3 regions of the Vibrio sp. 970 genome follow, and region 2 is predicted to be linked to each of the others. Evidence: predicted binding sites of a transcription regulator. Region 2 holds the regulator's gene; each other region holds the start of a gene.
The links. Region 2 encodes CRP, which controls carbon source genes, mostly activating them, when cyclic AMP is high. Its sites were predicted from a motif close to TGTGANNNNNNTCACA; they were not measured.
Positions count from the first base shown of each region.

Region 1: R7Q11_RS14600 (CTP synthase) is a predicted target of CRP. The motif match lies at 8,740-8,755, and genes of this name have one in related genera.
Region 3: R7Q11_RS03680 (glycogen/starch/alpha-glucan phosphorylase) is a predicted target of CRP. The motif match lies at 2,913-2,928, and genes of this name have one in related genera.

Region 1 covers NZ_JAWOTW010000009.1:53,991-64,501, forward strand. Annotated here, with positions in the region: gene pdxJ (pyridoxine 5'-phosphate synthase) at 1-508, shown strand, start outside; gene acpS (holo-ACP synthase) at 519-899, shown strand; gene barA (two-component sensor histidine kinase BarA) at 969-3,767, opposite strand; gene rlmD (23S rRNA (uracil(1939)-C(5))-methyltransferase RlmD) at 3,960-5,279, shown strand; gene relA (GTP diphosphokinase) at 5,403-7,622, shown strand; gene mazG (nucleoside triphosphate pyrophosphohydrolase) at 7,831-8,634, shown strand; gene R7Q11_RS14600 (CTP synthase) at 8,840-10,480, shown strand.
Region 2 covers NZ_JAWOTW010000025.1:28,200-38,710, reverse strand. Annotated here, with positions in the region: gene kefB (glutathione-regulated potassium-efflux system protein KefB) at 1-1,176, opposite strand, end outside; gene kefG (glutathione-regulated potassium-efflux system ancillary protein KefG) at 1,160-1,753, opposite strand; gene R7Q11_RS23115 (ABC transporter ATP-binding protein) at 1,963-3,882, shown strand; gene R7Q11_RS23110 (TIGR02444 family protein) at 3,879-4,367, shown strand; gene R7Q11_RS23105 (hydrolase) at 4,455-5,462, shown strand; gene R7Q11_RS23100 (YheU family protein) at 5,496-5,708, shown strand; gene R7Q11_RS23095 (phosphoribulokinase) at 5,834-6,703, shown strand; gene crp (cAMP-activated global transcriptional regulator CRP) at 6,944-7,576, shown strand; gene R7Q11_RS23085 (DUF1338 domain-containing protein) at 7,713-8,504, opposite strand; gene astD (succinylglutamate-semialdehyde dehydrogenase) at 8,753-10,210, opposite strand; gene astA (arginine N-succinyltransferase) at 10,239-10,511, opposite strand, start outside.
Region 3 covers NZ_JAWOTW010000002.1:254,831-265,341, forward strand. Annotated here, with positions in the region: gene malT (HTH-type transcriptional regulator MalT) at 1-2,457, opposite strand, end outside; gene R7Q11_RS03680 (glycogen/starch/alpha-glucan phosphorylase) at 3,192-5,645, shown strand; gene malQ (4-alpha-glucanotransferase) at 5,763-7,943, shown strand; gene glgB (1,4-alpha-glucan branching protein GlgB) at 8,227-10,419, shown strand.

The DNA of each region.
Region 1 (10,511 bases), on a different contig from region 2:
GGACGAAATGGTTGAGATTGCGCTGCAAACTAAACCAGAGTTTGTGTGTTTAGTGCCTGAAAAGCGTGAAGAACTGACGACGGAAGGTGGCTTAGATGTAGTAGGGCAGCTTGAAAAAATTAAAGCTGCGACGAAAAAGCTGACAGATGCAGGCATCAAAGTTTCGCTCTTTATTGATGCTGACCGTCAACAGATTGAAGCTGCGAAAAAGTGTGGCGCTCCGTTTATTGAGCTACATACTGGCCATTATGCAGATGCGACGACAGAAGACGAGCAACAAGCTGAACTGAAGAAGATTGCCGCTGGTGCTAGTTATGCACATGATCTAGGTATTATTGTTAATGCCGGGCATGGCCTGACTTATCACAATGTCGCACCAATTGCTGCATTACCAGAAATTTACGAACTCAACATTGGTCACTCAATCATTGGTCGCGCGGTATTTGATGGTTTAAATAAAGCGGTTGCTGACATGAAAGCATTGATGATTGAGGCTCGCCAGTCATAGGGCTATCTAGATGGCGATTATAGGGTTAGGGACCGACATTGCAGAAATTGAGCGTATTGAAAAAGCGTTAGCTCGTAGTGGTGAACCTTTTGCTCAGCGGATTCTTTCAGAAGAAGAAATGGCCAAATTCTCACAGCTTAAGCTGCAAGGTCGTTATCTTGCTAAGCGCTTTGCTGTTAAAGAAGCGGCCTCAAAAGCATTGGGGACAGGGATCGCAAAAGGGGTCACGTTTCACGACTTTTCCATCTCGAACGATGAGCTTGGAAAACCAGTACTCGCATTGACGGGCACAGCCAAGCAAATAGCGGATGCGATGGGTGTTAACCACATTCACCTGTCCATTTCCGATGAGCGTCATTACGCTGTGGCGACGGTCATTTTTGAATCCTAGCTTGTAAGTCTTAAACAAAATACTAAAAAGCCAGAGCATTTGCTCTGGCTTTTGTTTCTCTTCAATAGATCACTGTTCAAGGTATAACTTTGCGGTTGTTGTTACTTTAATCATTTCATCTTGCAGCTCGAACATTTCAGGCTCAACCTCCTCAAGACTGATCCCTGAGCGCAGTGCTTGCTCAAGCGTCGCACAGAGTGACTTCAGTCTTGGAACGCCACAATATGAACTACTGCCGTGCAGCTTATGGATGACATGAATTAGGTCATCACGAGAGATATCTTCTTGCTCCAGAGCTTGGTCAACGACTGCTTCTACTTCAGGGATGAACTCAATCAACATGCGTAGCATGTCTTTAGCGAGATCCTCTTTATTCGCGCTCTGTTTCAAGGCTGCTTGCCAATCAATAATCACATCCTGCTGAGGCGAAGAAACGGATTGTGGTGCGCTTCCTTCAGGTTCATCAACGTATGAAGGGGCGACTTTGCCAATGCTCTCTGTACAAGCATTTGGGTTCCAGTGAACCAAAACCTGTTGTAGCACATGCTCTTCAATAGGTTTGGTCAAGTAGTCATCCATTCCTGCCGAGAGCAAGCGGTCTCGTTCCCCTGCCATGGCATGTGCCGTTACCGCAATCACTGGCGTGTCTTTATTTAGCTCCAACTCTTTAATGTGCTTACAAGCGGTCACCCCATCCATTTGTGGCATTTGAATATCCATGAAGATTAAATCGTACTTTTTCTCTGTCGCCAGGTTCACCGCTTGCTGGCCATTGCTACAGGCGGTGACGGTTTCTACTCGTTCGCGGAGCAGTGCAGAGATCAGCTTCAAGTTTGCAGGGTTGTCATCCACTGCTAGTACAGTGAGAGGTAAACGGTCCCCTTCGCTTGGCGTAATTGGAGCGCTTAATACCGGTGGCGATTCTACATGTTCGCTAATCAGGCTTTGTAGCAACTTACGGCGAGACAATGGTTTCGTCAGGCACTGGACGTGATGCTCTGTCATTATTTGGTCCGCAAGCGCCAATTCGGTACTCGGTGTCCCTAGGAGAATACTCGGAGCCATGCGTTTCGCTTGTTCTATCCAAGGTGTAATAACTTCCGCATCGTGAGTCTGGTTGGCCGCTAAATTCAACAGTACATAATCATATTGTTCTTCGTTGTTTGGTAGCGAAGAGCGGTAGGTTACTAAAATACCCTCCTGACTTAGAATCTGTTGGGTTACGGATGCGGCTTGCATGTTTGGTTCAATCAGCAGTAACTGCTTCCCAGTCAGAAGTTCCACTTCAATCAGTTCGCTCATTGGCATCTCGGTTGAGTGCAAGCGCACCGTAAACCAGAAGGTTGAACCTTGGTGTAGACGGCTGGTTAAACTGATTTCGCCGCCCATCTGGCTCACCAGTTTCTGAGTGATAACCAGACCAAGACCAGTACCGCCGTAACGACGTGAAATACTTGCATCTGCTTGGCTAAAGGCTTGGAACAACTGCGCTTGCTGACGCTCAGAGATACCAATACCGGTATCTCGCACCATGAATTGCAGTTCGACGGAGTCTCCTGATTGAGAGCGCATTTCTACGCTAACATCAATGTTGCCTCGCTCGGTAAACTTGATTGAGTTACCGACTAAGTTCGTCAAAATTTGCTGGATACGTAGTGGATCCCCAACTAAACCTGGTGGAATTTTAGGGTCCACTTTTAGGGTGATTTCTAACCCTTTCTCATGTGCACTTGTGGCTTGTAGGTTAATTACCTCTTCTAAACTTTCTCGGAAATCAAAAGGAATGTTTTCGAGTGCCAGCTTACCCGCTTCAAGTTTCGAGAAGTCGAGAATGTCATTGATGATATTCAGCAGGTTGTTCGCCGATTTCTCAATCGTCTGTAGGTAATCCGTTTGGCTGTTAGAAAGCTGCGTTTTAAGCATTTGACGAGTAAAGCCAATCACCCCATTGAGCGGAGTACGCAGCTCGTGCGACATGTTCGCCAAGAACTCTGACTTAACCCTGGCCGCTTCTTGCGCGCGTTTCTTCGCGATATCCAACTCAACGTTCTGAATTTCTAGCTGCTCAAGCGTTTCACGTAAGTCGGACGTGGCTTGGTCTATACTGTGCTGCATCTCCACGTGATATTCTGATAACGATACCGCCATGGCGTTGATGCCATTTTTTAGCTGGTCTAACTCACCGTGCATTTTGCCTTCGATACGCACATCCAGATGACCACGGCGAATGCGGTCAACGACATTCTTCATGTGGGTGATAGGTTGGGTCACATCGTGCATTAGACGTGAAGCAAACACACTTGCTAAGCCAAGGCCGAGAACCAGAACTAAAAAAGCAGAGAAGACTTCTTGATACTGTTGCAGCCTCAAGGAGGAGAGATCTAACTCGACGGCGATGTAACCAATCGCTTTTGTGCCTTGGCTTTCGTTCGACAACTCCGCTAAGTAGTGACCTTCTGACAAAATGGGGACACGCAATATCAGTGAGTTTTCGTAGATTTCCGAATTACCCAGTTGCGGGATCGGTTTATCTTTGGGAAACATCAAGGCTTCAAAATTAGGATGAAAGTTAGAGGTCACAAAGAGCTCATGATGTTCATCAAATACCGCGATACTACGAACCAGTTTGGAGTTTTTGCGGTGCGCGTAGCTTATCAAGCGACGTACCGCCTCTCGGCTTTCTGATAGTAGATGAGTTTCACTGGCAATCGCCAGCGGCTCAATAATGCTGTTACCAGTGGTGATAACTTGTTTCTCAAGGTCTTGGTAGCGGTTAAATGAGAAAAAGCCGCTCAGTAATAAACCAATAATGAGAGTGGGAGCGAGAGTTAGTGTAATTACACGTGCTCGTAAGCCATATCTGGTCATGTTATCTAATTACATCGGAGTCTGGATATGGGAAAATAACGCATTATTTCTCAAGCGCACGATAAAGCCTTGAGCAAAGAAGTGACGTCACCGAATAAACGGTAAGCATAATCAAGTCACTCGAATCACACAACGGCTGCAATCAAGAATAGTGAAGCCGAAGAGCAATTACACATAAATCAGGCATAGAGCATGGCACGCATCTTTCAACCGAAAAAGAAAACCCAACTCAATACTCGGCACCAAGCAGTGCAAGTAGAGCGTTTAGATCACCACGGCGCAGGCATTGCTTACCTCAAAAAGAAGCCATTGTTTATTGATGGAGCACTGCCGGGTGAGGAGGTGGTCACTCAATTGGTGGAAGAAAAGAGCAAATACGCTCGCGGTAAGTTGATTAAAATCCTTAAGCCGAGTGAAGCTCGTGTGGAGCCATTTTGCCCACATTATCATGAGTGCGGTGGCTGTGATTTGCAGCATCTAGATTATGACCAACAATTGACGTACAAACAGCAAACGTTGCGTCAGCTAATGCGAAAATTTTCAGGCAGTGACATTGAACTAGATGCCCCGTTATTGGGATATTCGCAGGCCTACCGTCGCCGTGCGAGAGTGAGCTTGTTTGTTGATAAAAAAACACGTCAGCTACATTTTGGTTTCCGTAAAAAGCAGAGTAAGCAAATTGCGCAAGTGACCGATTGCCCAGTGCTGGCACCGGAACTGAATGTTTTGCTGCCAGAGATTTACTCAGCCCTAAAAGCGTTCAAAAAGCCTGAACAATTGGGTCATGTAGAGCTGGTACTTGGTGATAATGGGCCGTGTATTACGCTGCGCCACTTGAGCGCTCTGACAACGAGTGAAACTCAATCTCTAACGGAGTTGGCAAAACGTCATGGCGCATCGTTGTACTTAATGCCATCGACAGAACAATTAGACCTTATCGAAGGCGATATGCCTTTTTATCAAGAAGTTGGAGTGAAAATCCCTTTTGCACCAAATAACTTTATTCAAGTAAACCAAGGTGTAAACCAACAAATGGTCAAGCAAGCGGTTGAGTGGTTAGACCCACAAAAGAGTGACCGAGTGTTAGATTTGTTCTGTGGTTTAGGCAACTTTAGTTTACCAGTTGCGAAATTAGCTAAGCACGTGGTTGGAGTAGAGGGTGTTGCAGAGATGGTAGAAAAAGCCACAAACAATGCATCTTTGAACCAAATCAATAACGCGCAATTTTATCACGCTAACCTTGAGCAAGATTTTGAAGGCCAAGCCTGGGCCGCAGAGCGGTTTGATAAAGTATTATTAGACCCGGCACGCGCGGGAGCGAGTGGGATCATCGATCAAGTTTCTGAGCTTGGCGCACAGCGTGTAGTTTATGTTTCTTGTAATCCTGCTACCCTTGCTAGGGATAGTCAAAGCTTGATAGAGCAAGGCTATAAATTAACGAAATTAGGTATGCTGGATATGTTCCCTCATACCAGTCATCTAGAATCGATGGCATTGTTTGAAAAGTCCTAACTTTAGGACTTTGACCCCTTATTTGTGGTGGGTGGTCATAAAGCCAGCGTGTACGCGCGGTAAAAAGAACTAACCTGGACGGTGTTAGTCAAACCACACGAATATAATAATTAGGATGATGAGATGGTTGCGGTAAGAAGCGCGCATTTAAACCAAGATGAACAGTTTGAACTCGAAAACTGGGTGGCTAGCCTAGGACAAGAGAAAAACACAGCCTCACGCTTAATCGAAGTATATCGAGATTGCCAGACGGTATTAGCTGATAACGAGCAAGCGGAGCTGTTGTTGTGGCGTGGACGAGAAATGATCGAAATTTTGATCACCTTGTCTATGGATCAAGCCACTTTAGTGGCTGCTCAACTGTTTCCTTTGGTTTCAAGTGGTGCTTTTAACAGAGAAATTCTGGAAGAGAAATACAGCAAAGAAATCATAAAATTAATCGACGGCGTTGAAGAAATGGCTGCTATTGGCCAACTCAACGTCAACATGGAAGGCAGTGCAGCGTCATCTCAGGTAGATAACGTACGCCGCATGCTGCTTGCCATGGTGGATGACTTCCGCTGCGTGGTTATCAAGCTTGCGGAGCGAATTTGTAACCTTATTGAAGTTAAAAAAGCGCCTGATGAAGTTCGACGTGCGGCGGCAAAAGAGTGTGCCAACATCTATGCGCCGCTAGCAAACCGATTAGGCATCGGTCAGCTGAAATGGGAAATTGAAGATTACGCTTTCCGCTACCAACAGCCGGAAACTTACAAACAAATTGCCAAGCAGCTTTCTGAGCGACGCATCGTTCGTGAACAGTACATCAAAGACTTTGTTGAAGACCTCACGCACGAAATGGAAGTGTCGGGCATCAATGCCGAAGTGAGTGGTCGACCTAAGCACATCTACAGCATTTGGCGAAAAATGCAGAAGAAGAGTTTGGCCTTTGATGAGCTGTTTGATGTTCGAGCAGTACGTATCATCGCAGACAAACTGCAAGACTGTTACGCGGCTTTGGGTGTAGTTCACACCAAATACAAGCACCTACCGAGCGAGTTTGATGACTACGTTGCTAACCCTAAACCAAACGGTTATCAATCGATCCACACCGTAATTCTAGGGCCAGAAGGCAAAACCATCGAGATCCAGATTCGTACCAAGCAAATGCATGAAGAGTCGGAGCTGGGTGTTGCCGCGCACTGGAAATATAAAGAAGGGGCAAGCAGCCGAAGCGGTTATGATGAGAAGATCACGTGGCTGCGTAAGCTACTGGATTGGCAAGAAGAAATGTCTGACTCTGGCGAAATGCTCGATGAGCTGCGTAGCCAAGTCTTTGATGACCGTGTTTATGCCTTTACACCACGTGGTGATGTTGTCGATTTGCCAATGGGGGCAACGCCGCTAGATTTTGCCTATCACATTCACTCCGAAGTGGGACACCGTTGTATCGGTGCCAAAGTCGGAGGTCGTATTGTGCCGTTCACGCATAAATTACATATGGGTGACCAAGTCGAGATTATCACTCAGAAAGAACCTAACCCATCACGTGACTGGTTAAACCCATCATTAGGCTTCGTTCATTCTGGTCGTGCGCGTGCCAAAATTAACGCCTGGTTCCGAAAACAAAGCCGTGAGAAGAACCTCGAAGCAGGTCGTGAAATCCTTGAGCATGAGTTAGCCAAAATTGGCGCAACGTTAAAAGATGCAGAGCATTACGCCCTCAAGCGGTTTAACGTCAAAACACCAGATGAATTGTATGTTGGGGTAGGTAGCGGTGATTTGCGCATCAATCAAATCATTAACCATATCAACGCGTTAGTTAACAAGCCAACGGCAGAGGAAGAAGACCAGCAAGCACTGGAAAAACTGCAAGAAGCTGAGCATAAATCACCCGCGCAAAGCCGACCGAAAAAAGACGCAGTTGTAGTAGAAGGCGTCGATAACCTAATGACACATCTAGCACGTTGCTGTCAGCCAATTCCAGGTGACGATATCTCTGGTTACATAACGCAAGGTCGTGGGATTTCAGTACACCGTAGTGACTGTGAACAGTTAGAAGAACTGCGCCATCATGCGCCAGAGCGCATCATCGATACAGTCTGGGGCAGCGGCTTTGTGGGGTCATACATCCTCACCGTGCGTGTTGAAGCGATGGAGCGAGGTGGTCTACTCAAAGACATTACGACACTGTTCGCCAACGAAAAGATCAAAGTGACCAGTATGAAGAACCGAGTCGACTACAGACGTCAACTTGCCATCATGGACTTTGACCTAGAAGTCACCAATATTGAGGTGCTTTCGCGGGTTTCGAAGCGCGTGGAACAGATCAAGGATGTCATGACGGTGAAACGCCTCGGCTAAAACTCTCGTCATAGTTATCGTTATAGCGTTGTTGACTGTACGCACTTGCTCCATCACATGGTGAACCATGCTCAGGAGTCGCGAAAATTTGTTGCCTTGTCAAAGTAACAATTACTTAGTGAAAGCTGCTGAGAAAATACAATGTGGAAGGTGAGTGGTTTTGGCTGCTCACCTTTTTCTTTAATAGAAAGGTTTAAAGGAACAAAAAATGAGTCATCCAATTGAACAGTTAGAACAAATCATGGCGAAGTTGCGTGACCCAGAAAACGGTTGCCCTTGGGACTTAAAACAAACCTTTGACACCATCGTTCCGCATACTATAGAAGAAACCTACGAAGTGGTGGACGCGATTCAAAATCGAGATTGGCCCAATCTAAAAGAAGAGCTAGGGGATTTGTTGTTTCAGGTGATTTTTTACAGTCAGCTAGCGAAAGAGCAAGAGCTGTTCGACTTTTCGGATGTCGTCGAAACCGTGAACGAAAAACTGACTCGTCGCCACCCGCATGTTTTTTCAGATGTTGAGTTTGAATCTGACGAGGAAATTAACGCGAACTGGGAAGCGGAAAAAGCAAAAGAAAAAGCCCTAGTAGGCAAAGCGGAAGAAAGTATCCTAGACTCAATACCAAACTCTTTGCCGGCACTTTCTCGTGCTACAAAAATTCAGAAAAAATGTGCAAAATTTGGGTTTGATTGGGATTCACTTGGCCCGGTTGTCGATAAAGTACGAGAAGAAATTGACGAAGTCATGGAAGAGGCACTGCAAGTTCAGCCCGATGAAGAGAAAGTTGAGTTGGAGCTCGGTGATTTGCTATTTGCGACTGTCAATTTGGCTCGCCACCTTGATAAAAACCCAGAAGTCGCACTAGGAAAAGCAAACGTAAAGTTTGCGCGACGTTTTAAACAAGTTGAAGGCAAGGTCCAGCAGTCAGGCAAAGTACTTACAGATTGTTCTTTATCAGAACTTGACCATTTTTGGGATGAAGTAAAACAAGAAGAATCGAGGCAGAGGTAAACTGGCAGAATACATAATATAAGGTCAGCTTGTTTGGTTACACGAAAACGGACTTTGGTTTGTCTTTGCTCACTTTGATTTGAAGCAAAAAATAAAAAATTACGGTGTGATAGATTTCACGTTGTGGCGGTAAGGAGCTTCTGGTATATTTATCTCCCGTCCAGAAGCACTCCATTTCCCTCATTCAACCAATTTCAGGTTAAACATGACGACAAATTACATTTTTGTTACTGGCGGGGTTGTATCCTCTCTAGGTAAAGGTATTGCAGCAGCATCTCTTGCGGCTATTCTAGAAGCTCGTGGTCTTAAAGTGACTATGATGAAGCTTGACCCTTACATCAACGTTGACCCGGGCACAATGAGCCCTACTCAGCACGGTGAAGTGTTCGTTACAGAAGATGGCGCAGAGACTGACCTTGACCTTGGTCACTACGAGCGTTTCATCCGTACCAAGATGACCAAGCGTAACAACTTCACTGCAGGTCGTGTTTATGCCGACGTACTTCGTAAAGAACGTCGTGGTGACTACCTAGGCGCAACTATTCAAGTTATCCCTCATATCACTAACGCAATCAAAGATCGCGTTATTGCAGGTTCTGAAGGCCATGATGTGGCTATCGTTGAAGTTGGCGGTACTGTTGGTGATATCGAATCACTACCATTTATGGAAGCGATTCGTCAGCTAGCTGTTGAGCTAGGCCGTGAGCGCGCAATGTTCATGCACCTAACACTTGTTCCTTACCTAGCGGCAGCGGGCGAAGTGAAAACTAAGCCGACGCAACACTCTGTAAAAGAACTTCTATCTATCGGTATTCAGCCAGACATCCTAGTTTGCCGTAGCGATCGCGTTATTCCTGCGAATGAGCGTAAAAAAATCGCACTGTTCTGTAATGTTCCAGAAAAAGCAGTAATTTCAATGAAGGATGTAGACTCTATCTACAAGATCCCTCAGTTGGTTAAATCTCAAGGGCTAGATGACCTTGTGTGTGCTCGCTTTGGTATTACTGCTCCTGAAGCAGACCTTTCTGAATGGGAACAGGTTATCTACGAAGAAGCAAATCCTACTGGTGAAGTAACCATCGGTATGGTTGGTAAATACATTGAATTACCAGATGCATACAAATCTGTGAACGAAGCGCTTAAACACGCTGGCTTGAAAAACCGCCTAAGCGTCACAATTAAGTATGTAGACTCACAAGATATCGAAACAAAAGGCGTTGAACTTCTAGAAGGTTTGGACGCAATCCTAGTACCAGGTGGCTTCGGCGATCGTGGTATTGAAGGCAAGATCCGTGCGGCTCAATATGCACGTGAAAATAACGTGCCTTACCTAGGTATTTGTTTGGGTATGCAAGTTGCACTAATCGAATACGCGCGTAACGTTGCGGGTATGGAAGGTGCACATTCAACAGAATTTAACAAAGAGACTAAGTACCCTGTGGTAGGTTTGATCACAGAGTGGGTAGACGAATCAGGTAGCGTAGAAGAGCGTACTGAAAAGTCTGACCTAGGCGGTACGATGCGTCTTGGTTCACAGCTGTGTCACCTAGAGAAAGGGACTAAAGCTCGTGAACTGTACGGTAGCGCGACGATCCATGAACGTCACCGTCACCGTTACGAAGTGAATAACGTGCTTCGTCCGCAAATCGAAAAAGCAGGCCTAAAAGTATCAGGTCTATCTGCGGACAAGAAGTTAGTGGAAATGATTGAGAACCCAGCTCACCCATGGTTTGTAGCGGCTCAGTTCCACCCAGAATTCACCTCGACTCCTCGCGATGGACATCCATTGTTTGCAGGTTTTGTTAAGGCTGCGGGCCAAAACGCACGCGGCGAATTCGAGAAGTAAAAGGATACGGGCGGCGGCGAAGGTTGTGCTG
Region 2 (10,511 bases):
GGTCATGCCCTCTTCTTCTTGATTCAGGGTATGAGCAAACCACTTCTTTTGTCCCATCAGCAAAAGAGGAGTCGTCACCATGGATAGACTGACCACCACCAACAGAAACGCCACTTGCTCTTTGGACAAAATGCCCTCTTGGCTCGCCGCGGTAAATATGACAAAGGCAAACTCACCGCCTTGGCTCAAAATTGCAGCCATACGGCTTCTCGCTTTGGCTCCGACACGGGCAGCTCTCGCCAATGCATACAAAACCAAACCCTTAACCACGACCAAAGCCACCACCGCACCGAGAATCTCTAAAGGATGTAATGCCAATAACCCCAAGTTTACCGCCATGCCCACCGCAATAAAGAATAACCCCAACAACAGACCTTTAAATGGCTCGATAGCGATTTCCAACTCATGGCGATACTCACTCTCTGCCAGCAAAACGCCTGCTAAAAAAGTCCCCAATGCCATCGAAAGGCCGAGCTTTTGCATCACGACCGAAATGCCAAGCACGACTAAAAGTGCAGCAACGGTAAAGAGCTCACGAACGCCGCTCATCACGACAAAACGAAATAGCGGACGTAGTAAAAAGTGACCTCCAATCAACAGTGCTACCACACTGCCTAAAATAGTGAAGACATCCAACCAACTTCCACCACTATGCCCGCCTGCTAGCAAGGGCAACATCGCCAGCATCGGGATCACTGCAATATCTTGAAAGAGCAGCACCGCAAAACCAGATTGCCCCGTTTCGGTACCATTAAGCCCTTGCTCTTCAATGACTTTAAGCGCAATCGCCGTCGAGGACAGCGCCAACCCCATCCCGATCACCAAACTCACTTGCATGCTTACGCCAAACATACTGACGACACTACCAATCACGGCGGTCGTGACCACAACCTGCGCACCGCCTAAACCTAAAATCGGCCCTCGCATCTGCCACAATTTTTTAGGGTTTAATTCCAGCCCTATCAAAAACAGTAACAACACAACCCCAAGCTCGGCAAAATGCAAAATGGCATCAACGTCGCTAATTAAGCCAAGCCCCCATGGGCCAATCAACACACCAGCGAGTAAATAACCTAAAACCGAGCCAAGCCCAAGGCGCTGAGCAATCGGCACCGCAATAACCGCAGCCGAAAGAAAGACCACACTGCTTTGAAGAAACTCACTGGTGATCGCCATACTGACCTCCTCGCTCTGCCGCTTGCCAGTTTTCAAGTGGGTTACTCAACCATCCACGGTATAACTCGGCATGTTCGTAGCGTTCAATATCCGAAACATTTCTTGACCAATACAACACCAGAGGTTCAATCCAGTGCATTTGGCATAGGGCTGCCGTCAGTTCAAACGGTTGCAAGATTTGCTCAAGTGGGTATTTGTTGTACCCCTTCGCGCTGAAGGCTTCTTCTTTACCACCTGTTGTAATGACACTACGCCAGTATTTTCCTTCTAGCGCCGCACCTCCGCCAAACGCAAAGCCTTTACCTAACACTCGGTCTAGCCACTCTTTTAATAGGGCTGGACATGAATACATATAAAGTGGGTGGTGAAATACAATCACATCGTGAGCGAGCAACAACTCATGTTCGTAATTCACATCAATAAAGAAATCAGGGTAAACACCGTAAAGATCGTGCACAGTGACGTGATCAAGCGACTGAGCTTTTTTTATCATCACTTGATTGGCAATCGAGTTATGTGGCTCTGGATGAGCATAAATGACCAGAACTTTTGGGAGAATAGACGGTGCAACAGCCAAATGGTCGTCCTTGTGGTTATTTTTATCCGTTATCAAATTGTTATACTTTTTTGTACAGCATAATGCAATTAAAGCGAATCAATCGACTTTTCCGGTCAATACCCCTACTATTCACCGCTAGATATATACCCAAGTGGCTTTAAAAACGATTGAAACCACTTCGCTATGTAACCAAGCAACGCGCACTGCGCAAAGTGAATGAAAACTTTATGATTACCTTCTCTGATATTCAGTTACTGCGTGGCGGTAAACCTCTTTTAGACCAAGCTTCTGCGACTATTCACCCTGGCGATAAAGTCGGTCTTGTGGGCAAAAACGGCTGCGGTAAATCAACGCTGTTTGCCCTACTGAAAGATGAACTGTCAATTGATGCTGGCTCATTTAGCCAACCTCAACATTGGGAGTTGGCCTGGGTCGCACAGGAAACGCCTGCGCTAGAGCGCACTGCACTGGAATACGTCATTGATGGTGATCGCGAGTACCGAGCACTCGAAAAGCAGTTGGCTGAAGCAGAAACACAAGACAACGGAACCCTAGTTGCCGAGATACACGGTAAAATTGAAACCATTGGTGGTTACAGCATTCGCGCTCGCGCGGCAGAACTGCTCGATGGTTTAGGGTTCAGCCAAGAGCAAATGAGTTGGAGTTTGACCCAATTCTCGGGTGGTTGGCGTATGCGTCTTAACTTGGCTCAAGCGCTATTGTGTCGTTCTGATCTACTGCTACTCGACGAACCAACCAACCACTTGGATTTGGATGCGGTAATGTGGTTAGAGCGTTGGCTACAAAACTACCCTGGCACGCTGATTCTGATCTCGCACGACCGAGACTTCCTTGATCCAATTGTTGGTCGCATCATTCACATCGAGAATCAGCAGCTGAACGAATACACGGGTAACTACTCGTCATTCGAAAACCAACGTGCGCAAAAAATGGTGTTACAACAAGCGATGTTTGAAAAGCAACAGAAGCAGATGTCGCACATGCAAAGCTACATCGACCGCTTCCGTTACAAAGCATCAAAAGCACGCCAAGCCCAAAGCCGTATCAAAGCTTTGGAGCGCATGGAAAAAGTACTGCCAGCTCAATTCGATAACCCATTTAGCTTTCAATTCCGTGAGCCAGCTGCGCTGCCAAACCCAATCATGATGATGGATGAAGTATCTGCAGGTTACGGTGACAACCTCATCTTAGAGAAGATCCGCTTGAACTTGGTTCCTGGCAGTCGTATTGGTTTACTCGGCCGTAATGGTGCGGGTAAATCGACCTTAATCAAGCTGCTCTCTGGTGAACTTAACGCGCAAGGTGGTGACCTAACTTACTCACAAGGCGTGAAAATTGGTTACTTCGCTCAGCACCAGTTAGAAACGCTTCATCCTGAAGAAACGCCGCTGCAACACATGATGCAAATCGCACCCGATCAAACCGAACAGCAGCTACGTGATTACCTAGGTAGCTTTGGCTTCCAAGGTGACAAAGCACTAGAAAAAGTTGCGCCGTTTTCTGGTGGCGAAAAAGCCCGTTTGGTATTGGCTTTAATTGTGTGGCAAAAGCCAAACCTGTTGCTACTTGATGAACCGACCAACCACTTAGACTTGGACATGCGCCAAGCATTGACGATGGCACTGCAAACATTCGAAGGTGCGATGGTGATTGTTTCGCACGACCGCTATTTACTGCGCGCTACGACCGATGACTTGTATTTAGTGCATGATAGACAAGTTGCTCCGTTCGACGGTGACTTAAATGACTATTACAAGTGGTTAACCGAACAACAAAGAGCGGAACGCAAAGAAGCACAAGCCGCACAGCCAGCCAAAGATAGCGCCAACAGCGCGGCAGCGAAAAAAGAGCAAAAACGTCGCGATGCAGAGTTTCGAAAACAGACAGCGCCAATTCGCAAAACGCTGACACAACTAGAAAATAAAATGGATAAGTTAGGTGCTGCACTGGCCGAAGCTGAAGAACAATTGGCGGACAACTCACTGTATGCGGCCGAAAATAAAGCTAAACTTAACCAAGTGCTGGCACTTCAAGCTTCTAGTAAGGCTGAGCTCGAAGAAATTGAAATGGAATGGATGTCTGCTCAAGAAACGTTGGAGCAGATGGAGCTAGAGTTTAATCAATGAGTAATCAACACGCTGAATACACACTCACCCTAGAACACCTTTGGCAGTTTAGTCTGCAGTTTTATGGTGTGCGAGAAGTGAAAGAGGCGTGCTTATCATTGCAAAACAACTACCACGGTAACGTGAACCTACTCCTGCTGCTCAGATGGCTCGATGAGCAGCAACTCATTTTCCAAGAAAAAGACTGGCCCTTGGTGCAAGACTGTCTAGGTAGAAGCGAAACTTTACTTCACTCCTTTCGCGACCTTCGTCGCCACCTTAAGTCTCAAGTCAATGACGCTTTGTATCGTGAGACCTTGCAGTTTGAGCTGCAACTAGAAAAGCAGCAACAAGCGGATTTGGTGGACTGCATTAACTCACTTGCACTACTCAAAAATGATGGTGACCCACTGACGTTGAGATACTGTCGTCAACTCGGTGGGGAGCATTTGCAGCAAGCCTTTGCTATTCCGGTGCCAAACATTCAACCACCAAAACGCCCATAAATCTGTAGAATACCTATAATCTTTATAAAGGATTATATTAATAAGTTCTTCAACGGACACCGAAGGACCGCATAAGAGCAGTTAGGTATGACACAATTTTTCGCAGCCGCCGGGATCAAAAACCCGCATCTCCAAACGCTTTTGCCGCGTTTTATTCGCAAAAAAGCGTTATTTACGCCGATTTGGCAAACCCTCGATACATCCGATGGCGACTTTCTCGATCTCGCGTGGAGCGAGGACCCAACCCAAGAGCCTGCACAAAAAAAGCCGATTTTTGTTTTATTTCATGGATTAGAGGGGTGCTTCTATAGCCCTTATGCCAATGGGTTAATGAATGCATTTGCTCAATCTGGATGGCTGTCGGTGATGATGCATTTTCGTGGCTGCAGCGGTAAACCAAACAAAAAAGCACGAGCTTACCACTCGGGTGAAGTGACGGATGCTCGTTACTTCCTAGAGCACCTTGAACAACGTTTTCCTGATAATCCCAAAGTTGCAGTTGGTATTTCTCTTGGCGGTAACATGTTGGCGAATTATTTAGCCCAATATAAAGACCACCCTATTTTGAATGCAGCGACTATTATCTCAGCGCCTTTAGACCTAGCGGCGTGTGCAAACCGTATAGAACAAGGCTTTTCAAAAGTGTATCGCCGTTATCTGCTTTCTTCACTGAAACGTAACGCGTTACAAAAGCATCATCTACTGCATGGCGAGCTTGCGCTGTCCTACAACTCAATAAAACGTGTCACACGATTGTATGAATTCGATGATTTGATTACGGCACCATTGCATGGCTTCAAAGACGCACAAGATTATTACGACCAATGCTCTGGCTTAAGTAAACTACAGCAAATCACGCTACCCACACTGATCATCCATGCCAAAGACGATCCGTTCATGACCGACGATGTGATCCCGAAGTTTGTTCTGCCAGATAACATTGATTACCGTCTCTTTGAACACGGTGGCCATGTTGGCTTCCTGACAGGAACGGCGTTAAAACCTAAGTTTTGGTTGGAGGAAGCGCTGCCCGCGTATTACGAAAGTATCGCCGCAGATTACCTTTCTGCTGTATCCAAGCAACGAACGCAGTAAACTAGCCGCTCATCATAAAAGTTAGAGGTATTTATGATCATTCCATGGCAAGACATTGCGCCGGAAACATTGGAAAACTTAATTCGTGAATTCGTCTTACGCGAAGGAACGGATTACGGAACCGTCGAGGTTTCTTTGCAAGACAAAATTGATCAAGTTAAAGCTCAATTGGAAAAAGGTGAAGCGGTTATCGTGTTCTCTGAGCTACACGAAACCGTCGATATTCAACATAAAACAAAATTTTAGACCCTTCACATTTTACCGTATCCCACTCGATGACAAGGTATTGTTACGTGCTATAGTGGGATATCGACCGTGCAGTAGTAACTCTACTGCACATTACAGGTAAGTAATTTTCGACAAGGTTTGTCATGTCAGCTAAACACCCAATTATTGCGGTTACTGGTTCGTCCGGTGCCGGCACGACCACTACATCTGAAGCCTTCCGTAAAATGTTCAATATGATGAACGTTAAACCCGCATGGGTTGAAGGCGATAGCTTCCATCGCTTTACTCGCCCAGAAATGGACATCGAAATTCGCAAAGCCCGCGAGCAAGGTCGACACATTAGCTACTTTGGCCCACAAGCTAATGACTTCCCGGGACTAGAAGAGTTTTTCCGTAAGTTCGGGCATGATGGCACTGGCAGCGTGCGCCGTTATCTGCACACGTTTGACGAAGCGGTTCCCTACAATCAAATGCCAGGCACGTTTACACCGTGGCAAGACTTACCCGAAAACAGCGACGTGCTGTTTTATGAAGGGTTACATGGTGGCGTGGTGGATGGTGATGTTAATGTTGCTCAACATGTGGATTTCTTAATTGGCATGGTGCCGATTGTGAACTTAGAGTGGATACAAAAATTCGTACGCGACACTCGCGATCGCGGCCATTCGCGTGAAGCGGTAATGGACTCAATCGTGCGATCCATGGACGATTACCTCAACTATATCACTCCTCAGTTTTCTCGTACTCACATCAACTTCCAGCGCGTACCGACCGTTGATACTTCCAACCCACTTAATGCAAAAGGCATCCCTAGTTTGGATGAGAGTTTTGTGGTGATTCGCCTACGCGGTATCAAGAATGTCGACTTCCCATATCTGCTGGCCATGATTGATGGCTCATTCATGTCACGCCACAACACGATTGTCGTACCCGGCGGTAAGATGAGCTTTGCAATGGAGCTCATAGTTCGGCCTATCCTACAACAGCTCATCGAAACAGGGAAAATTGGCTAAAAACCTGCCTGCGAAGATGTTTACTTTTCATACCGTGATCATGTGCACAGTTTTGCTTACAAAATCTCAATCATGGCACGATTAAAATCAAGAAATCGTTTTCGAAAAAGGATACTATTTCTTACCGAAACACAAGAGAGCTTGCAGCATATAAAAAGTGCTCTTATTCTAGTAGGCCTAATTCAGGCTTAGCTAAAATATGGATAGCGCAAGCGTACCCTGCAGAGGAAGTGAGATATTATGGTTCTAGGTAAACCTCAAACCGACCCAACATTAGAGTGGTTTCTTTCACACTGTCATATTCATAAGTACCCTTCAAAGAGCACGCTAATTCACGCGGGCGAAAAGGCAGAAACTTTGTACTACATCGTTAAAGGTTCTGTTGCGGTTCTTATCAAAGACGAAGAAGGTAAGGAGATGATCCTTTCTTACCTAAACCAAGGAGACTTTATTGGTGAACTTGGTCTATTCGAGGAAGACCAAGAGCGCACAGCTTGGGTTCGTGCTAAATCTCCTTGTGAAGTTGCTGAAATTTCTTTCAAGAAGTTCCGTCAGCTTATCCAAGTAAACCCAGACATCCTAATGCGTCTTTCTGCGCAGATGGCTCGTCGTCTTCAAGTAACTAGCCAAAAAGTGGGTGACCTGGCGTTCCTAGACGTAACTGGTCGTATCGCTCAGACGCTTCTGAACCTTGCAAAACAACCAGACGCAATGACTCACCCAGACGGCATGCAAATCAAGATCACTCGTCAAGAAATCGGTCAAATTGTTGGCTGTTCTCGTGAGACAGTAGGTCGTATTTTGAAGATGCTAGAAGAGCAGAACCTAATCTCTGCTCACGGTAAAACCATCGTGGTTTACGGTACTCGTTAATCTCAAACTAGAGTGACACGAACAAAATTATAAAAGCCACCAATGGCAACATTGGTGGCTTTTTATTTGCTCATGACCAAATGAGATAGGGTGCAGCGAACACTAATGAGTAAGCTTAACAGGTTAACCCTAAAACTTAGCCATTCGTACTTTCAAAGATTTTGTCAGCTGAAGCGGCCACGAAACCTGGGTACAAATCACCATTTTCCATCGGATAGCGCTTAGCAAATTCATAAAACCCGCCAGGGATAATTTCAGTGCCTTCGCTAAAACGAACCGCTACTTTATCAGCCATGGTCGATGACTGCTCTAGCAACACCTCAGGAGTGCCCTTCACTTCACCACCATTTTCATTAATGGTAAACCCAGCGGTACGCAGATGATCGTTTACCTGCTTCACTTCTTCATATTCATTGAGTTGGTTAACGCTCACCGTGAAGTGGTTTGCTCCGTAACCATGCGCCGCAAGCCAAGATGCGTACTCACTTTCTTTAGCCAACGTTTGGTAATCAGCAAAGCTTAAATCCCACAAGCGTCCACCATGTAAGAATGCGCTATCGTTCAGCTTGTCAGCATCGACTTGTGCCACCAAATTTTTCACAATCTCTTGTAGCTCAGGCGAGCACTCTTCAACTTTTAGCTCACTAATAAATACTTTAGGTTGCTTCGGATCTGGGTGCTCATAGTGCTTAGCAACCAGCTTTTTGCTTTCGAAAATGTAATCACCACACGCCTTGTAACCAATAGCTACAAATGGCTTAGCTAGAGTTTCAATACCAAGAGGCGCGATATTGAAGGTACGTAAAGCTATATGATCATTCATCAGAGGCTCATCTTCTTGAAGCAGCTGATGCACTTTAGCAGCCGAAGGGCAAAGACGTTGAATGTAATCTTGCCATAGCGATTCAAATAACACATCGGGCGTCATAACGACTCCTTGTTACGAGATGTAGAGTTTAAAGGTAAGCGGAAGTTGGCTGCTCGTTCACAACAAAAGTTGTCCAGAATAATGAACGAGCAACCATCAACCTGTGACGGTAAATGCCAGTCAGTCAACACGCTTTTCCGAGTCTTTGCTCACTTTTCGTGTTCTGCCAACGATCACTACAACCCATACCTAAATGATGCGCCGGCAAGGTGAGCCGCAATGCATAGTTGCGACTCTATTATTAAAACTTATAGCGCTACACCTGGACTCAATGTTGCAGGCAAGACAGTCTCTTGACCTTCCATTGATGCCATTGGGTACGCACAGTAATCTGCTGCGTAGTAAGCGCTTGGGCGCAAGTTACCCGACGCCCCCGGACCACCAAATGGCGCATCACCGCTTGCCCCAGTAAGCTGGCGGTTACGGTTCACGATTCCTGCACGAATGTGGTCAACGAAGTATTCCCATTCTTGGTCGTCGGTTGAAACCAAACCAGCAGATAAGCCAAAGCGCGTATCGTTTGCTAGCGCCACGGCTTTGTCTAATCCTTCGTAGCGCACCACTTGCAGAAGTGGGCCGAAGTACTCTTCATCTGGTAACTCAGCAATGTTCGTTACATCAATGATGCCTGGAGAAACAAACGCCGCCTCTCCTGCTTTCGCTTCAATCAAGCTTTCACCGCCAAGAGACTGTAGATTAGCTTGTGCATCAAGAATAAACTTGGCTGCCGCGACCGAAATTTGCGGTCCCATAAATGGCGCAGGTTCTGCAAATGGTTGGTCTACGCGAATATTGCGTGTCGCTTCAACGAGTTTGGTGATAAGCGCATCGCCTTTTTCACCCAATGGCACATACAAACGACGAGCACACGTACAACGCTGCCCAGCACTGATAAACGCTGACTGGATGATGGTGTAAACCGTGGCATCCAAATCACCATATTTATCAGAGATCACCATCGGGTTATTACCACCCATTTCTAGTGCGAGCATCTTGCCCGGTTGACCCGCAAATTGACGGTGTAATACATGCCCCGTATTTGCGCTACCCGTAAACAGTACGCCATCGATGCCTTTTGCGTCAGCTAGGGCGATACCAGTTTCTTTCGCGCCTTGAACAAGGTTAATCACGCCTTTCGGCAGACCGGCTTCTTCCCATAACTTCATTGCCAATTCACCCGTCCATGGCGTTTGCTCAGACGGTTTGAAGACTACCGTGTTACCAGCCAGTAGCGCAGGCACAATGTGACCATTTGGTAGGTGGCCTGGGAAGTTGTAAGGACCAAACACCGCCATCACGCCCAATGGGCGGTGGCGCAATACGATTTGGTTGCCTGCTGCTTCACGGCTCGCCTCACCAGTACGGTCATGATAAGCGCGAATCGAAATGGCAATTTTACCTGCCATGGCTGCTGCTTCAGTGCGCGTTTCCCAAATCGGCTTACCAGTTTCTTTGGCAATCACTTCGGCGATGTTTTCGCTGTTCTCTTTTACTTTCTCCGCAAAAGCCAACACGATTGCCTCACGCTCTGAAAATGGACGCTTTTTCCAGTCAATAAACGCTTCACGCGCTGCAGATACCGCCTGGTTCACCTGCTCTGCCGTTGCACCTTTGCCTTGCCAGATCACTTCTTGGTTGTACGGCGACAGAGACGTAAATGCTTCACCCTGACCTTGTACCCATTCACCTGCAATCCAATGTGTCATTGTTTCTATCCTTAAATTCTGTCGTCTGTTACTGCGGAAGAAGGCGAACGAAATCCCCTTCTTCAACCGAAAGTGCATCCGCAACGTCTGGTGCAATCATCACGCTTTGTGTTTCTGCGTCATACGCCGCTTTAGTGACTGTCGCACGGAAGTTCTCGAAAGATGAATTACACATCAAGAAGTCTTGTGTGCTGGAATGTTCAGAGATTTTGACTTGCGCACGGAATGAATGACGTACCGACTCAATATTACGCAGATCACACTCAACCGTTGGGCCACCATCGAAGATGTCGACGTAGCC
Region 3 (10,511 bases), on a different contig from region 2:
GTCTTCATCAAAGTGAATCGACCGGCTACGTTGATTCGATGAAATGTCCTTCATTAACTGTTGAGCACGGTGACGCTCAAGATCGCCCAGTTCATGGCGGAGGCTCAACTTCTCCAGCAGACCGCCAATGGTTGCACCATCAATCAGGAAGTTTCCGACCATGCCAGTTTGGTTCGTCATTACTAATGCTTCTTTTAACAGAGCCTTGGCTTGCTCCTCATCTTTTTGGCGAGCAGAAAGGACCGCTTCAACCACTAAGTTGCGATTAGTATCTGTGATTAGGTTAGTGCGACGAGCTTCACCTTGGAGGAAATCTAACGCAGCACGAGCGTCGGTATATTGGCCTAAGTTAATGTGGGCGCGGGCAATGTTACGCCATTGCAATTGAGAAAAGTGGTTGCATGCCGATTCAGGACGAACCGCAGTGTTGAGCCATTCTTGCATTGCATCGGTATTCCCGCGCGCTTGCCAAAATAGAATCAACGATAGTGAAGCGTTTGCAGTCCAATCTACATGGTAAGTCGACTGTTTCATCAAGTGTTGGATGTGCTCAATGAATTTACCGGCTTTGTCTAATTCACCGCGTCCAATCGCAATACGCGCCAACATCGAATAGCTATGTAAGTGCTTGCTTGGTGAATGGTTTTCGAGAATTTGCAGACCTTTGTACGCGCATTCTTCCGCTTCATCAAGTCGGTTCCAGCACCAAAGTACTTGCGCGCGAATACGCAGCAAAAATTCATGAAGAGGAACATGCTGAAGCTGCTGATCTTCAATCAGACGGAATGCGGAATCTTGTAGTTCAAAGGCAGCTTGCACGTAACCTTGTGCAATTAAAATCTCGCTTTGCTGCAATATTGCCCATAACGCTTGGTGATATACCTGATACTGACGAGCTAGCTTTTCAGTTTGTTGCATCATCGGCAAAGCACGGTCTAGTTTACCTAGCACGTGGTTAACTTCACCAACAACCGAAGTCGCCACAATTCGGCTACGGTAAATAGTGTTATCAAGTTGGCTAAGCGCTAGCTCCGCTAATTCGAGAGCTTTTTCTGGTTGGTTACTGTTGATAGCCACTTGAGCAAGCAACGCGTTTGCTTGACCTTGATAATGAATATCTAACGCAATGTTACGCTTTTTGTGTTCCTCTTCCGCTTCTTCAAGCAGGTGGCCCACTTGGTTATAACGATGCTGACTTTGAGCCAACCATGCTCGGAGCATCGTAAGTTTTGGGTGGCTGAACAACAGATCATCGTCCAACTTGTTAATTGAGCTTTCCAGTGTGCTGAGTTCGCCTTGGTTAAACATCTTCCAGCCGTATTCGTTTAGGATCTCTACCACTAAGTCCTTATCATTCGATTTTTGTGCATGATGAATCGCTTGGTGTGGTGCTTTTTGTTGTAACCAAGCGATAGCAGCATTGCGGTGGAGATCTTTTTCTTGCTGAGGAATACGAGCTTGGCGCTCATGAGACAAAAACTCGCCAAATAAGTTATGGAACCGGAACCAGTTCTGTTCCCCTTCGAGCGGATAAATGAATAAGCCGTAACGGTTAAGCGATTCAATCATTCCCAGTGCATCTTCGCGTTGGGTAAGGGCAAACACTAGCTCATCATTGAAGTGGTCAAGCACGGATACTTGCATTAAAAAGTGACGAGTTTCGTGATCGAGTAAGTCAAACACTTCTTCGACCAAGTAATCCCACAAGTGCGCGTGATTGAACTGCGATACCGACTCTACAGTTTGTGCCAATGTGCGGTTTTGATGTTGGGCTTGTAATGCGATCAACTGCATCGCCGATGGCCAACCTTCAACATAGGTTCTGAGGCTGTTTGCCATGTCTTCGTCGATGCCATCGGCAATACGCTGATTAAAGAAGCGAGTCGTTTCTTCGGTATCGAACGCCAACATCTCGTTGCCGATTTCGATCATTAAATCACGAACACGTAAGTTTGCAGTGCCCAGAGGCGGCGCTGCACGACTGGTTACCACAACGGTGAGGTTGTCTGGCATGTGCTTTAAGAAGAAACGCATGGATTCATGGATTTCATCATTCGTGATTAAATGGTAGTCATCAAGTACCACGTAGCACTCTTGATGAAAGTCAGCCATTTCAGCGAATACTTCGCTAAATAGGGAGCGTAAAGACGAGATCTGACGTTTTTCCGCCAGTTTTTGTGCGTTAGCGCAACTGAAGTTGGTGGCTTTGTTTAATGCTTGAAGCAGATAGTTTACAAAGCGAAAGCCGTCGTTATCGCTGTCATCAATGCTGTACCAACCGACGTTTGGCTTATCGGATAGCCACTGCGCTGCCATTGTTGTTTTTCCGTAACCTGCTGGGGATCGGAATAAAACCAATTTGTAGTAAGGCGCTTGCTGTAGTAAGTCCAACACTCGTGGGCGCACGATGGCATTGTGCAGGCGTCCTGGTCGAGTAAGCTTAGATGGAATCCACATTAGTAGTTATGTCCTTATTTATGTATACCCAAATGACAGCAACGTGATCATTCTAGTAAAGCCCCCTTGAAAGCCGTCTTACTGAATGATGCCATCAGCATCAAAAACACTGTTTGAATACCGGATAATGTCGCTACTATTGGGGCTTGCGTCCGTCTGAAAAACCATTCCATACGGTCACTTAAATATAAAAGCTAGCGAAAACTAGAAATAACTCACATCGCCTAATTCTAGTTTGTATAAAAAGCGTACAATCCTGTGAGCTGAGAGGGATGTTACGACATCAGAAATGTTCGTTACTTTGATCCACTTCCTAATTCTCAAGGGTTGATGGATTTACCATCAACTACGCCCTTTATTTGTGATTGTCGTCACTTAAATATCGTTTGTTTCGTTAGCGTTAAGATCGCGTTGCACATAGATTACGAAAAGTTCTTCTACGCTGACCGAGTTAATGTGACCGATATTACAATTTTCACATCATCAGATGAGTGGACTATAAAAAGCGTCATGAACGGGTTTTAACCTTTCTCACATTCCATTGTGATCAAAATCACTAAGAACTGGTGCAAAGTTCACTTTGTTGAGATTTGGATCACTAACCTAGCAATGGTACCCCCTCTACGCCCTCAGCCCTCCTCCTTCAAAGGATGAGAATTAGGAGGATGTTTATTCACAGAGGTAAATGCACGATGTATGGCAGATGAATTACCAAAAGACGTGAGAATTTCGTAATGAAACCTACTCAACAAAAACAATTTGACAAGAAGTCGTTCCAAGAAAGCGTAAAGAAACACCTATCTGTAACTTACGCTCATACGATTGAAAACGCAGACAGCCGCGCATGGTACCTAGCAATGGGGCATGCTCTGGCTGAATTTACTACTCTAGATTTGCTTGCGACAGAAGAAGATCCACGCATTAAAAGTGCGAAGAGCGTTAACTACCTTTCGCTAGAATTCCTTATCGGTCGTTTGACGGGTAACAACCTAATCAGCATGGGTCTGTATGAACAAGTAACAGAAGCAATGGCTGAACTGGGTTACAACCTAACTGATCTGCTAGAAGAAGAGCGCGACCCATCATTGGGTAACGGTGGCCTTGGTCGTCTGGCTGCGTGTTTCATGGATTCATGTGCGGCACAAGAATTCCCAACTGTCGGCTATGGTTTACATTACGAATACGGTCTATTTAAACAGTCATTCAAAGATGGTCGCCAGCAAGAAGCACCTGACGCATGGCGCGGTGTAGAAGGCTACCCTTGGGAAATTGCGCGTCCAGAACTTGCGCAAGAGATCGGTTTCTACGGTCACGTTGAAGTGATTAACGAGAACGGTAAAGAAGTCCGCAAATGGGTACCAGGCATGACAGTAAGAGCAATGCCTTGGGATCTTCCAATTGTGGGTTATGAATCAGACACGGTTTACCCGCTACGTCTTTGGGAATGTCAGGCGATTGCACCATTCTCACTAGCAAGCTTTAACAATGGTGATTACTTCGAAGCTCAGCACGCACTGATCGACGCAGGTAACATCACTAAAGTGCTTTACCCGAACGACAACCACGAGAAAGGTAAAACACTGCGTCTAATGCAGCAGTACTTCCACTCAGCAGCGTCTGTACGTGACATCCTACGTCGCCACGAAGCTGCGGGCTACTCGCTAGCGGATCTACCTAAGCAAGAGACTATCCAGCTTAACGATACGCACCCAACGATTGCGATTCCTGAACTAATGCGCATCCTGATGGATGAAAAAGGTTTAGCTTGGGAAGCGGCTTGGGAAATCAGCTCTAAGACATTTGCGTACACCAACCACACGCTACTTCCAGAAGCACTAGAGACATGGCCAGAGTCGCTAATCCAGCACCTGCTACCACGTCACATGGAGATCATTTACGAGATCAACCACCGCTTCCTACAAGACGTACGTGCAATGTGGCCGGGTGATGTCGCGAAGCAACAGAAGCTTTCTATCATCGAAGAAGGTTTCCACCGCATGGTTCGCATGGCAAACCTATGTGTAATCGGCTCTTACGCAGTAAACGGTGTAGCAGCACTTCACTCTGAATTGGTTAAGAAAGACCTATTCCCAGAGTTCCACGAAATGTACCCGACACGTCTACACAACGTAACGAACGGTATTACGCCACGTCGCTGGTTGAAGTTCTGTAACCCAGGTCTGTCTCAGCTTATCACTGAGAAAGTCGGTCCAGAATGGCCAGCGAAACTAGAGCAACTTGAAGGTATTGCGAAGTACGCTACTGACGCGACATTCCAAAAAGAATTCATGGCAGTGAAGAAAGAGAACAAAGAACGCCTAGCAACTTGGGTGAAAGAGAACATGGGTATCGAGCTCGATACTAATGCAATCTTCGATGTTCAAATCAAGCGTCTGCACGAGTACAAACGTCAGCATCTAGACTTGCTACACGTACTGTCTCTGTACCACCGTATTCTTAATGAACCAGGTTTTGAGTGTACGCCACGCGTTGTGTTCTTCGCAGCAAAAGCAGCACCGGGTTACCACCTAGCGAAAGAAATCATCTTCGCAATCAACAAGATTGCAGACAAGGTGAACAACGATCCTCGCATCGGTAACAAGCTGAAAGTGGTATTCATCCCTGACTACCGCGTGAGCATGGCTGAAATCATTATCCCTGCGGCTGACGTTTCTCAACAAATCTCGCTAGCGGGTAAAGAAGCATCAGGTACAGGTAACATGAAGATGGCGCTAAACGGTGCGCTAACTATCGGTACAATGGATGGTGCAAACGTTGAGATTCGTGAGGAAGTAGGCGATGAGAACATCTACATCTTCGGTCTAGATGTTGAAGGTGTGAAAGCGCTGAAAGCTCAAGGTTACAACCCATTTGATTACTACAATGCGGATCACTTACTCAAAGCGTCAATGGACTTGCTATTGGGTGAAGAGTTCACACCAGACCAACCGGGCTTACTGCGTGCCACATACGACAGCCTGCTAGACGGTGGTGACCCATACTTATGTCTCGCGGATTTCGCCTCTTACGTGAAAGCACACGAAGACATGAGCGAACAATATAAAGATCAAGCTGGCTGGGCGAAGAAGGCCATTCTTAATACCGCCCTTGTTGGCAAGTTCACGTCAGACCGCTCAATCCGCGACTACGTGAACAATATCTGGAAGCTTGAAGCGGTGAAACGCTAATAGAACCTAGTTAAGACCAAGGTAGCCAAGCGCTACCTTTGGTCATTTTCCAAAAGAAGTTATTGATAACAATAAAACCCTACATGGAAGGTGTTGGTATTACCTTCGGAGAAAGCGATGAAAGAACAAACAGCATTAAAGAAAGTCGCGGAAATGGCGAGATTGGCTGATAGCTATGTCAGTGCTTGGGGAGATGAGGCTAAAGTGTCTGAGGAGACGCTACGCCGCTTGCTCGCTTCGCTTGGCTACGATACTAGCAGTGATGAAAAACTACTGGCTTCTGCTGAAAAGAAACATAAAAAAGACGTACTAGCCCCTATTCTTGTTTTACGCGACGGCGAACCAGTCGAAGTGGAACTAAACCTAGGTACGAGTGCTCGTGAGAGTGAATTCAGCTGGCGTTTAGAAACAGAACAAGGAGAGGTACTTGAAGGCTATCTTCAGTCCCAAATTGTTCGTGATGAGCGTGCTGAGGGTGGCCCTCTAGTGTTTGCATTGCCAAAGAACTTGGCTTGGGGTTATCACAAACTGATCATCAGTCGTAAGCGTCGTAAAACACCTTACGAGATGTCATTGATCATTACGCCGAAAGCGTGTTTCAAACAAGACGATCTAAACCAACACAAAAAGCTATGGGGTCCTAGTATCCAGCTTTACACACTGCGTACTCAGCATAACTGGGGCATCGGTGATTTTGGTGACCTAAAACAACTGGTGAGTGATATTGCCTCTCGTGGCGGTGACTTCATTGGCTTGAACCCGATTCACTCGCTGTTCCCTGCGAATCCAGAAGGGGCAAGCCCATACAGCCCGTCTTCTCGTCGCTGGCTGAACATCATGTACATCGACGTAAGCTCTGTACCTGAGTTCGCGCTTAGTGCAGAAGCACAACAGCGAGTGGGTAGCGCAGAGTTCCAACAACGTCTACAAAAAGCGCGAGACTCTCATTGGGTGAATTACACCGAAGTTTCGCAACTAAAAATGAGCGTTCTTCCGCTGCTATTCAGTGAGTTTAAAGCTCGCCATTTAGACAAGAACACCGATCGCGCTCGTGCCTTCTTGGACTTTGTTGAAAAAGGCGGCGACAGCTTGCTACATCAAGCTGCATTCGATGCACTTCATGCTGATTTACATGCAGAAGATGCAAACATGTGGGGCTGGCCAGTATTCCCTGAGAAATACCGCACATTCGACGCAGCTGGTACTCAGAAGTACATTAAGGACAACCAAGATCGTGTTCACTTGTACATGTACCTGCAATGGATCGCAGACGATCAAATCAAAGAAGCGCAAGCGCTAGCCGAAGAAAAAGGCATGGCTGTGGGTTTGTACCGTGACCTTGCGGTTGGTGTTGCAGATTCAGGCAGCGAAACATGGGCTGACGAAGGCGCGCTAGTATTGGATGCAAGCATCGGTGCGCCACCAGATGTACTTGGTCCACTAGGCCAAAACTGGGGTCTGCCTCCGCTTAACCCTCAGGTTTTAGAAGCGACTGGCTACGACGCTTACATCAAATTGCTACGTGCTAACATGAAGCATTGTGGTGCATTGCGTATCGACCACGTACTTGGCCTGCTTCGCCTTTGGTGGATTCCAAAAGGCGAGAAAGCGACAGAAGGCGCATACCTGTACTACCCAGTTGAAGACATGCTAGCAATCCTAGCGTTGGAATCTCACCGTCATCAGTGTTCTGTAATCGGTGAAGACTTGGGTACTGTACCTGATGAAATCGTTGATATCCTTCGTGATGCGGGTGTGCATTCGTACAAAGTCTTCTTCTTCGAAACATCAAAAGACGACGGCGGTTTTATTTCTCCGAAGCACTACGCTGAGCAGTCTATGGCTGCGCTGTGTACGCACGATATGCCAACACTACGCGGTTTCTGGCACTGTGATGACTTGAAGATGGGGCGTGAGATTGGTCTGTACCCTGATGAGCAGCAGTTGGAAGGCCTATTCGCTGACCGCTTGAAGTGCAAACAAGGCATTCTAGACAGTGTTCGCTGGCATGGCTATCTGCCAGAAGGCATTGGTCATGATGCTCAGTACGTGCCAATGGATTCATACCTAAGCGAAGCGCTGCAACTGCACGTAGCCGCGGGTGACTCTGCACTGCTTAGCGTTCAGCTTGAAGACTGGCTAGAAATGGATCAACCTGTCAATATTCCTGGTACGGTGGATGAGTATCCAAACTGGCGTCGTAAATTGTCGATGAACCTAGATGAAATCTTCAGCCGTGAAGATGTGAATCGTATTTCTAAACGCCTTACTGAAGTTCGCGCACAGGCGAGTAAGTAAGATGCCTAGAGTGGCGTAGATGGACGAGCTGATTACCAATTTTGTTAGCTCAGAGGTACGAAAGTTCCGTCTAGGTCACTCATTCCTAAAACACAATCCGTTAGGATGAAGTACCGTTATTATGCCCGCGACAATAGCGGGCATTTTTGTATTTTGACGCCGTTTACGCAACGAACGTGAGAAGCGGAGTCTTTTTGTGAGTTCACAACGTTGGCTGTGGAGAAACCGATGTTTGATTCAGATCTCTGGTCTTGAAAAGGATGTTGGCTCTAGGGAGAAAGATTTGAAAACCACCAAAACCAAGAAAATAAAGAAACAACACGAACGCGCATACGAACTGCTTGCTGAGGCGGCTTACTCAGATCCATTTGCGGCGCTGGGTCCATTCATTGACGACGAAGCTTTGCTGAGAGTTTGGATGCCGGGCGCAAACAAGGTTGAACTGCTTGTTAATGGTGAACCTCGCGTGGCGCTTGAGCGTGATGGCGACAGCGGTTTCATCTTAAAAGAACAACGCGATTTACACCTGACCCACTACCGTTTAGCGGTCGATTGGAATGGTGTTGAACAAATTATTGATGACCCGTACCAGTACCACAATATCTACCAAGAGTACGAGCATCTGCATACGCCAAAAGACATGTATCACTACATGGGCGCACACTTTGTCACGCTAGAACGTGGCGGTGAAAACATTTCCGGTGTTCGTTTCCTTGTCTACGCTCCGCATGCATCGGCTGTTAGCCTTGTCGGTTGCTTCAACCAATGGGATGGTCGTCGTCACCCAATGCAACGTTTAGATTATGGCATTTGGGGTTTGTTCATTCCTGGCTTAGAAGAAGGCGTTCAGTACAAATTTGAGCTCAAAGGGCCAAATGGGGAAGGGCTGCCACACAAACAAGACCCTTGGTGTTTCTACTCTGAGCAATACCCATCGTTCGCATCCATTACTTACGATCACAGGCGTTACCAATGGCAAGATGCGAAATGGCAAAACCGCGCAGTGACACAAAAGCGTGATGAAGCGTTATCGTTTTACGAGCTGCATGCTGGATCATGGAAGCGCGACGAGAACGGTGATTTCCTCAACTACCGCGAACTCGCGGAGCAGTTGGTGCCATACCTTGTGGATATGGGCTACACCCACGTTGAGCTGATGCCTGTGTCTGAGCATCCATTCTATGGTTCATGGGGCTATCAACCCGTTGGCTTATTTGCGCCAACTAGCCGTTACGGCTCTCCGGATGATTTCAAATTCTTCGTGGATGCGTGTCACCAAGCTGGTATCGGTGTGGTGCTGGATTGGGTTCCGGCGCATTTCCCATCGGATGACCATGGTTTAGCTAACTTTGATGGTACGCCTCTGTTCCATGATCCAGATCCTCGTCGCGGTTGGCACCAAGATTGGAACTCCTACATTTACGATTTAGGCCGTGAACATGTACGTCGCTTCCTTGTCTCGAATGCGCTGTACTGGTTTGAACAATTCCATATTGATGGCATTCGTGTCGATGCTGTTGCGTCGATGCTCTATCTCGATTATTCACGTAGCCACGATCAGTGGGTCCCGAACGTTGATGGTGGCAACGAAAACTACGACGCAATCGCAACCTTAAAATGGATGAACGAAGAAGTGTACAAGCACTTCCCGAATGCGATGACGATTGCGGAAGAGTCAACGGCGTTTCCGGGGGTGTCTGCGCCAACCTTTATGGGTGGTTTAGGTTTTGGCTTCAAGTGGAATATGGGGTGGATGCACGACAGTCTTTCATACATCAAAGAAGATCCTGTTCACCGCAAATACCACCACAATACCATCACCTTCCCGCTGGTTTATGCGCACAGCGAGAACTACGTCTTGTCTCTCTCTCACGATGAGGTGGTGTACGGCAAAGGCTCTATCCATAACAAGATGCCGGGTGATGAATGGCAGCAAACCGCAAACCTACGAGCATACTACGGTTATATGTATGGTCAACCGGGCAAAAAGCTGAACTTTATGGGCGCGGAAATTGGCCAAACGGCGGAGTGGAACCACGATGATCAGTTGCAATGGTTCTTGCTGGAATATGAGCGTCATCAAGGCGTGCAAAAGCTGATGCGCGATTTGAACCACTTGTACCGAAATGAAGCGGCGATGCACGATCAAGATTGTGTCCCTGCGGGTTTTGAGTGGCGTCTACAAGACGAAGCGGATGCGAGTATCCTAGCGCACGAGCGTATCAGTCAAGAAGGTGAGCGTATTCTCATCATCACTAACTTTACGCCCGTACCACACGAGCGTTTTCGTTTAGGCGTTCCAAATGTAGGTCAATACGAACTACTGCTGAACACGGACGACAGCAAATACGGCGGCAGCGATTTTAAAGTGCTAACCAGTGTGAAAACGGAAAAAGTCGAAAGTGAATCACTGCCTCAATCACTTGAGCTTCGTTTACCACCACTTTCAACCGTGTTCTACAAGCTGCACAAATAATTTAGTCTAATCAAATTCTAAGCCCGTTTTACATTGTAAATCGGGCTTTTTTTTAACCAAGTTTTCACTAACGATAAACAGACTGCATACTC